2 regions of the Streptomyces sp. NPDC000075 genome follow, and region 2 is predicted to be linked to the other one. Evidence: riboswitches for the same ligand, from Rfam matches in the RefSeq annotation. Region 2 holds a riboswitch; the other holds the start of a gene.
What was found. A riboswitch is a leader RNA that binds a small molecule or an ion and turns the genes downstream of it on or off. The one in region 2 is predicted to bind S-adenosylmethionine.
Positions count from the first base shown of each region.

Region 1: another riboswitch for S-adenosylmethionine. It lies ahead of ABT403_RS25760 (aminotransferase class V-fold PLP-dependent enzyme); the one in region 2 lies ahead of thrC (threonine synthase).

Region 1 covers NZ_JBEPFL010000024.1:112,829-117,125, forward strand. The annotation lists gene ABT403_RS25760 (aminotransferase class V-fold PLP-dependent enzyme) at 33-1,424, opposite strand; SAM riboswitch class IV at 1,656-1,772, opposite strand; gene trpD (anthranilate phosphoribosyltransferase) at 1,851-2,915, opposite strand; gene qcrB (cytochrome bc1 complex cytochrome b subunit) at 3,084-4,297, opposite strand, start outside.
Region 2 covers NZ_JBEPFL010000019.1:41,265-45,561, reverse strand. The annotation lists gene ABT403_RS22200 (alpha,alpha-trehalose-phosphate synthase (UDP-forming)) at 1-505, opposite strand, end outside; gene ABT403_RS22195 (glucosyl-3-phosphoglycerate synthase) at 600-1,550, opposite strand; SAM riboswitch class I at 1,754-1,906, shown strand; gene thrC (threonine synthase) at 1,900-3,222, shown strand; gene ABT403_RS22185 (MoaD/ThiS family protein) at 3,259-3,537, shown strand; gene ABT403_RS22180 (cold-shock protein) at 3,922-4,128, shown strand.

The DNA of each region.
Region 1 (4,297 bases), on a different contig from region 2:
GAGAAACGGAGAAAGGGCGGGGCGGGGAGAGATCAGACCGCCGGGACGCAGCGGCCGTCCTCCGTGCGGTACTGCCACTTCGCGCCGTCCGCGACGAGTTCCCTGACGGCCCGCACGAAGCGCTCCACGTGCTCGTCCGGGGTCCCCGCCCCGAAGCTGACGCGGATCGCGTTCAGCGACCGCTCCCCCGGCGCCGCCTCGGGCGCCCCGCACTCGCCCTGGGCCTGCGGCTCGCTGCCGAGCAGGGTGCGGACCAGCGGGTGGGCGCAGAACAGGCCGTCACGCACCCCGATCCCGTACTCCGCCGACAGCGCCGCAGCGAAGTGCGAGCTGTTCCAGCCGTCGACCACGAACGAGATGACGCCGACGCGCGGGGCGTCGTCGCCGAACAGGGACAGCACCCGCACCGCCGGGACCTCCGCCAGGCCCTCGCGGACCTTCGCGATGAGGTGCCGCTCGCGGGCGACGAGGCTCTCGAACCCGGCCTCGTTCAGCGCCCGGCAGGCGGAGGCGATGGAGTAGACGCCGATGACGTTCGGGGAGCCGGCCTCGTGGCGGGCGGCCGTGGTGTGCCACTCGACGTCGACGCCGCCGTCCTCGCGGCGCGCCACCTTGCGGGAGGCGCCGCCCCCGGCGAGGTACGGGGCGGCCTCCTGGAGCCAGTCGGCGCGGCCGGCGAGGACGCCCGAGCCGAAGGGCGCGTACAGCTTGTGCCCGGAGAAGGCGACCCAGTCCACGTCCAGCTTCCGCACGGAGACGGGGTGGTGGGGCGCCAGCTGGGCGGCGTCCAGCACGATCCGCGCGCCGTGGGCGTGCGCGGCGGCGGCCAGCTCCTTGACCGGCCACAGCTCACCGGTGACGTTGGACGCGCCGGTGACGCAGACCAGGGCCGGGCCGTAAGGGTTGCGGTCGGCCAGCGCCCGCTCCAGGGTGGCGACGGCCTCGGCCGGGGTGCGCGGGGCGTTGAGGTAGGTGACCTGCGCGTCGCCCCAGGGCAGCAGCGAGGCGTGGTGCTCGGTCTCGAAGACGAACACCTGGCAGTCGGCCGGGAGGACGGCGGCGAGGAGGTTGAGGGAGTCGGTGGTGGACCGGGTGAAGACCACCTGGTCGCCCGCACGGCAGTCGAGGAACTCCGCGACGGTGGCCCGGCTCTGCTCGAAGAGGTCGGTGGAGAGCTGCGAGAGGTAGCCGGCACCGCGGTGGACGCTGCCGTAGTACGGGGCGTACGCGGCCACGTCGTCCCAGACCCGCTGGAGCGCCGGGGCGCTGGCCGCGTAGTCCAGGGCCGCGTAGGTGACCTCGCCGCCGGTGACGAGCGGGACGGTGACGTCCCGGCCGAGCACGGGCAGCGGCTCGGCACAGGCGGGGACCTCGGCGGTGGCGGCGCAGGCGGCGGTGGCGGCGGCGTTCAGGGATGCGGACATGGCGGAATCTCCCGGCAGGCAGGGCTGAATGGCTTCGGTGTGCCCGTACGCGGGTACGGCGGCGCGCGTCGTCGGCGTCGGCCGTCAGGGGTACGGGAAGGGCCTCGGAAGGGATGCGGGTACGCGGAAGGGACCCTGTTCCGAGGGGTGAAGTAGGGGCGGAGTCGCCCTATCGCATTCGCTTGCTCACGGAAAACGCTCCTCGAGAGACCAGGACCCCTGGTGTCGAGGGATCCGCGCTTGCCGTAGGCCTTGCTGCCTACGACCTGGTCATCACCCGGGGCACCCCGCCACGGAAGGAGGGTTGCCGGACAGCGAGCCGGGGCCATAACGCTGTCACTCGTGACCTTGGAGAGCATCCTGCCACACGATCTCCGGAACGCAAGACCCCGGTCCACATCGTGGACCGGGGCCTCGTCGGAAGGGTCAGGCGTTGCTGGCCGCCACCCAGCGTTCCAGCGCGGCCCGGGCGGCGCCCGAGTCGATGGACTCGGCCGCGCGGGCGATGCCCGCCGACAGCCGCTCCTCCAGCGAGCCGGTGCCCGGGTCCAGGGCGACCAGGGCGGACGCCGAGTTCAGCAGGACGGCGTCGCGCACCGGACCCGTCTCACCGGCCAGCAGCCGGCGGGCGACGTCGGCGTTGTACGAGGGGTCGCCGCCGCGCAGGGCGGAGATGTCGACGGTCTCGATGCCCACGTCGCGCGGGTCGAAGGCGTGCTCGGTGATCCCGCCGTCGCGCACCCACCACACCCGGGAGGTCCCGGTGGTGGTCAGCTCGTCCAGGCCGTCGTCGCCGCGGAAGACGAGGGCGGAGGTGCCGCGCTCGGCGAGCACTCCGGCCATGATCGGGGCCAGCCGGGGGTCCGCGACGCCCACCGCCTGCGCGGTGACCCGGGCGGGGTTGGTGAGCGGGCCGAGGCCGTTGAAGGCGGTGCGCACCCCGAGGTCCCGGCGGGCCGAGGCGGCGTACCGCAGGGCGGGGTGGAAGACCACCGCGGCGCAGAAGGTGATGCCGGCCTCCTCGGCGACCTGCGCCACCCGCTGCGGGGTCAGGCCCAGGTTGACGCCGAGCTTCTCCAGGACGTCGGAGGAGCCGCTGGCGGAGGAGGCGGCCCGGTTGCCGTGCTTGACGACCTTCGCGCCCGCGCCGGCGGCCACGATGGCGGACATGGTGGAGATGTTGACGGTCTTGGCGCCGTCTCCGCCGGTGCCGACGATGTCCACGGTCCGCCCGGGTACCTCGATCAGGTTGGCGTGGGCGTACATCGTCCGGACCAGGCCGGAGTACTCCCCCACGGTCTCGCCCTTGGCCCGCAGGGCCACCGCGAAGCCCGCGATCTGCGCGTCGGTGGCCTCGCCCCGCATGATCCGCTCCATCGCCCAGGCGGTGTCGTCCGTGGTGAGGTCGCGGCCGCTGAGCAGGGCTTCCAGGATGCCCGGCCAGCTGCGGGCCGCCACGCTGTCGCCGCCTGCCGGGGTCGCAACGTTCATGGTCAGCTCCTGCTGCTCGTCGGGGATCTCACGTCGATCCGGTGAGGATCTCAGCCTATCCAGCCCCGGAGACGGCAATGAGCCCCCGTCCAGACACTGGACGGGGGCTCTTGCCGTGGCGACACCAGGATTGACGTGGGTCAATCCCTCAAGCGGTCATGCCGGAGATCAGTGGTGGCCGTGGCCCGACTGGATCTCCTTGTACTCCTCGGCGGTGGGCTTCGGAATCTGGTTGCCCTCCGCGTAGAAGCCCTTGCTGAGCTTCGCGCGCAGCTTCTCGCCGCGCGTCACCTTGCGCTCCACGCCGTTCTCGTCGACCGTCGGGCCGAGCTCGAGCGGCTTGTACTGCTCGTGCGAGGTGAGCGTGTGCAGCTTGCCCTGCGGGAGCGGCTCGTGGACCTCGACGAACTCCCCGTGCGGCAGACGCTTGATGATGCCGGTCTCGCGACCGTGCAGCACCTTGTCGTGGTCCCGGCGCTGGAGGCCGAGGCAGATCCGCTTGGTGGCGATGAAGGCCAGGACCGGGACGACGAAGAAGCCGATCCGGACGAACCAGGTGATCGAGTTGATCGACAGGTGGAAGTACTGGGCGAACATGTCGTTGCCGCCGCCGATGAGGAGCACGATGTACTCCGCGATCCAGGCGACACCGAAGGCCGTACGGGTCGGGACGTTGCGCGGGCGGTCCAGGATGTGGTGCTCGCGCTTGTCGCCGGTGACCCAGGACTCGATGAACGGCCAGACGGCGATCGCGCCGAGGACCAGCGGGAAGAGCAGCAGCGGGATGAACACGCCCAGGACGAGCGTGTGGCCCCACAGGTTGATCTCCCAGCCGGGCATGGCACGGATCAGGCCTTCCGGCATACCCATGTACCAGTCGGGCTGCGCACCGGTGGACACGTGGTCCGGGCGGTACGGGCCGAGCGCCCAGATCGGGTTGATCGAGGCGAGCGCCGCGATGGCCGCGATGACACCGAAGACCAGGAAGAAGAAGCCTCCGGCCTTGGCCATGTAGACCGGCAGCAGCGGCATGCCGACGACGTTGTTGTTCGTCTTGCCGGGACCCGCGAACTGGGTGTGCTTGTGGTAGAAGACCAGGATCAGGTGGGCCACCAGCAGGCCCATCATGATGCCGGGCAGCAGCAGGATGTGGATCGAGTAGAACCGGGCGACGAAGTCGCCGCCGGGGAACTCGCCGCCGAAGAGGAAGAACGACAGGTACGTGCCGACGATCGGCACGGACAGGATCGCGCCCTCCATGAAGCGGACACCGGTGCCCGAGAGCAGGTCGTCCGGCAGGGAGTAACCGGTGAAACCGGTGAACATGCCGAGGACCAGCAGCAGGAAGCCGAAGATCCAGTTGACCTCACGCGGCTTGCGGA
Region 2 (4,297 bases):
GCGTGAAGTGCGCGATCCGCAGGTCCGGGCGCAGCTCCCGCAGGGCCCCCGGGACCAGGGCCAGGTGGTAGTCCTGGACGAGGACGCGCGCGCCCGGCGCCGCCTCCTCGGCCAGCGCTTCGGCGAAGGCCTGGTTGTAGGCGGTGTACGAGTCCCAGCGCCGCCGGAACTCCGCGTCGAAGACGGGCTCGCGGGGGACGTCGTAGAGGTGGTGGTGGGTGAACCAGAGCACCGAGTTCGCGATGCCGTTGTACGCGTCGTCGTACACCGCGGGGTCGATGTCCAGCATCCGCACGCCGGGCTCGGAGACCCCCCGCCGGACCGCTTCGCGGTCGGCGTCGGAGAGGGCCGCGCAGATCCACAGGGCCTCCGGCTGTGCCGCGAGGGCCGCGGACAGGCCGGAGACCAGACCGCCCCCGCCGCGCCGGGCGCTGAGCGTGCCGTCGGCGGCGAGGGCGTACGAGAGCGGGCCGCGGTTGGCGGCGACGAGTACCTGAGAAGCCATGCCGCGAACCTAGCCCGGGGTCTCCTCGCTCAAACGTCCGGGAAATGCCCGGTTCGTCACGCGCCGGTCAAGCCGGCCGCCGGGCGGTACGGGCTCACGCCACGCGCCGGACCGCGTACTCCTCGATCTCCAGCATCGGCGGCCGCTCCTCCGTGTCCACGGGGTAGGTGCGCGGAACGAACCCGTCCGGCCCCCTCTCGAACTGGGTGAGCTCGGGCCGTACGAGGTGTCCGCGCGAGAGCCGCAGCTGGGCGGTGCGGTAGATCGCGGCGGCCATCCGGCCGAGCGCCTGCCCGCTCTGGTGCTTGTGCAGCCGGACCCCGACGTCCACCTGGGCCATGGCGTCCAGGCCGACGGTGTGCAGGGCGTCGACGAGCAGGCCGAGCTCGACCCCGTACCCGACGGGGAAGGGCAGGCGCTCCAGCAGGGAGCGGCGTACGGCGTACTCGCCGCCGAGGGGCTGGACGAAGCCGGCCAGCTGCGGCCAGTGGAGGTTGAGCAGGGGGCGCGCCACCAGCTCGGTGACGCGTCCGCCCTGGCCGGGGGCGTCCCCGAGGGGGCGGTCGTACATGGCCTTGACGAACTGCACCTGCGGGTCGGTCAGCAGCGGGCCGACGATCCCGGAGACGAAGGCGGACGAGAAGTCGCGCAGGTCGGCGTCGATGAAGCAGACGACGTCCCCGGTGGTGGCCAGCAGGGAGCGCCACAGCACCTCGCCCTTGCCGCGTACGGCGGGGACGCGGGGCAGGATCTCGTCCCGGTGCACGACGCGGGCGCCGGCCTTGGCCGCGACCTCGGCGGTGCGGTCGGCGGACCCGGAGTCGACCACCACCAGCTCGTCCACCAGGGGGACCGGCGGGGCCTCGATCAGATCGCGCCGGATCACCTCGACGATCTCTCCGACCGTGGCCTCCTCGTCGAGCGCGGGCAGCACCACGCTCACCGTGGTCCCGGTCGCCCGTTTGCGCTCCAGGAGCTGGTCGAGCGGTCGGTCGGCGGCGGACCAGGAGCGGTCGGCCAGCCAGCGCTCCACCTCATCCAGCACTCTCAGCACTCCCCGGCTAGTCGGCCGCGGCACCACACCCGGCGCTTTTCGGCCGAATTGTGATCCATCTCGCGGTTCGGACGACTGTCTCAACCAGCCGCCCCTTCGGTTACAGTCTTGAACAACGCGAAGGCCCACCGCATGCCGGGGGCCCCGCAACAAACGCACCGGCGCGCCATCGAGCGCGTATGCCGGTGCCATACCGCTCATCCAGAGGGGCAGAGGGACACGGCCCGTTGAAGCCCCGGCAACCCTCCAGTCGGTTCTCGCGATGCGATACGCATCCCGCGGGGTCCCCGGCTAGGGAAGGTGCCAATTCCGTCTCATGGCGAAGTGCGCCATGGGGAAGATGAGGAGAAAGGGCCTCGCCATCATGGCTGCACAGTCTGTCGCCACCTCTGCAAACGCCTCCGCCGCCGCCGGATCCGTCGATCTCGGCCCCGCCACCGGCCTTTCCTGTCGTGAGTGCGGCACCCGTTTCGAGCTCGGCCCCGTCTTCGCCTGCGTCGAGTGTTTCGGTCCGCTGGAGGTGGCCTACGAGCTGCCCGCCGGTGACCCGGAGGCCCTGCGCGCGGCGATCGAGGCCGGCCCGAACAACATCTGGCGTTACGCGCCGCTGCTGCCCGTCCCCGCGGACGTGGCGTCCAAGCCGAGCCTGAACCCCGGCTTCACCAAGCTGGTGGACGCGCGGAACCTGGCCAAGGAGCTGGGCGTCACCGGCAAGCTTTACGTCAAGGACGACTCCGGCAACCCGACGCACTCCTTCAAGGACCGCGTCGTCGCGATCGCCGTCGAGGCCGCCCGCGCCTTCGGCTACACCACCCTCTCCTGCTCCTCCACGGGCAACCTGGCCGGTGCCGTCGGCGCCGCGGCCGCCCGCGCCGGCTTCCGCTCCTGCGTGTTCATCCCGCACGACCTGGAGCAGGGCAAGGTCGTCATGGCCGGTGTCTACGGTGGCGACCTGGTCGGCATCGAGGGCAACTACGACGACGTGAACCGCTTCTGCTCCGAGCTCATCGGGGACCCGCTGGGCGAGGGCTGGGGCTTCGTCAACGTCAACCTGCGCCCCTACTACGGCGAGGGCTCCAAGACCCTGGCGTACGAGATCTGCGAGCAGCTCGGCTGGCGGCTGCCCGACCAGATCGTCATCCCGATCGCGTCCGGCTCACAGCTCACCAAGATCGACAAGGGTCTCCAGGAGCTGATCAAGCTCGGGCTGGTCGAGGACAAGCCGTACAAGATCTTCGGCGCCCAGGCCGAGGGCTGTTCCCCGGTGTCCACCGCCTTCAAGGCGGGTCACGACGTGGTCCGCCCGCAGAAGCCGAACACCATTGCCAAGTCCCTGGCCATCGGCAACCCGGCGGACGGCCCGTACGTGCTCGACATCGCGCGCCGCACCGGCGGCTTCGTCGAGGACGTCAACGACGAGCAGGTCGTCGAGGCCATCCGGATCCTGGCGCAGACCGAGGGCATCTTCGCCGAGACCGCGGGCGGCGTGACCGTCGGCGTGACGAAGAAGCTCATCGAGAACGGGCAGCTCGACCCCTCGCTGACCACCGTGGTCCTGAACACCGGTGACGGCCTCAAGACCCTGGAGGCGGTGTCCGGCACCGGCCAGACCGCCACCATCCGCCCGAGCCTGGACGCGTTCCGCGCCGCCGGCCTGGCCTGACCCTTCCCTCGTACTACACGGAAAGGCGGTAGCGCCATGAGCGTCAACGTCCGCATCCCCACCATCCTGCGCACCTACACCGGCGGCGCCGCCGAGGTCCCGGCCGAGGGCACGACCCTCGCGGAGGTCATCGACTCCCTGGAGGCGAACCACCCGGGCATCGCCGCGCGCGTCCTGGACGACCAGGGCAAGCTGCGCCGCTTCGTGAACGTCTACGTCAACGACGACGACGTGCGCTTCGAGGGCGGCCTGCAGACGGCGACGCCGGACGGCGCCGGCGTCTCGATCATCCCGGCCGTGGCCGGGGGCTGCTGATCCGGAAGTAATCAGAATTGCCCCCTCCGCTAAAAGCGGAGGGGGCAATTCTGCTTGATTGGGCGCGGTAGAGTTGGGGAAGTCCCCTCCGCTGTTCTTGCCCGCCGCATATGAGCGGGCTGCGTGAGGGTTGACATTGAGTCAACATGCGCGCGCCTTTTGGGGCATTGGTGAGCCTTGTCGGGCCCGACTTGCCCAGGAATAGGACAACTTTTCAGCCTATTTCCACGTTTGCTCGTGTCCAGATTTCTCGTCGGATTGACCTGTTGCAGACAGCAGCGGTGCAGATACATTCAGCCCCGGTCGAGGCGTTCCGGCGCAAGTTCTGACCCGGGTCCGCGAAGTGCGTGACCTGCGCAAGGGCCAGTAATAGGGGAGTTAGGCATGGCTCAGGGCACCGTCAAGTGGTTCAACGCGGAGAAGGGCTACGGCTTCATCGCGGTCGACGGTGGTGCGGATGTGTTCGTCCACTACAGCGCCATCCAGATGGACGGGTACCGCACCCTTGAAGAGGGTCAGCGGGTCGAGTTCGAGATCTCGCAGGGCCAGAAGGGTCCGCAGGCGGACATGGTCAAGCTCGCGGCCGGCTGAGTCGAAGCGCGATCGGCCACCGACGCACGCACCAACACGTGAGGGGCCCCATCCCGGCCGGGATGCGGGCCCCTCACGTATGCCCGGACCGTCCCGGCGCGCACGTCCCGGCCCGCCATGGCTCGAAGCCGCTTGCACTCGTGGGGGCCGAGTGCTAATCATTGGCGTT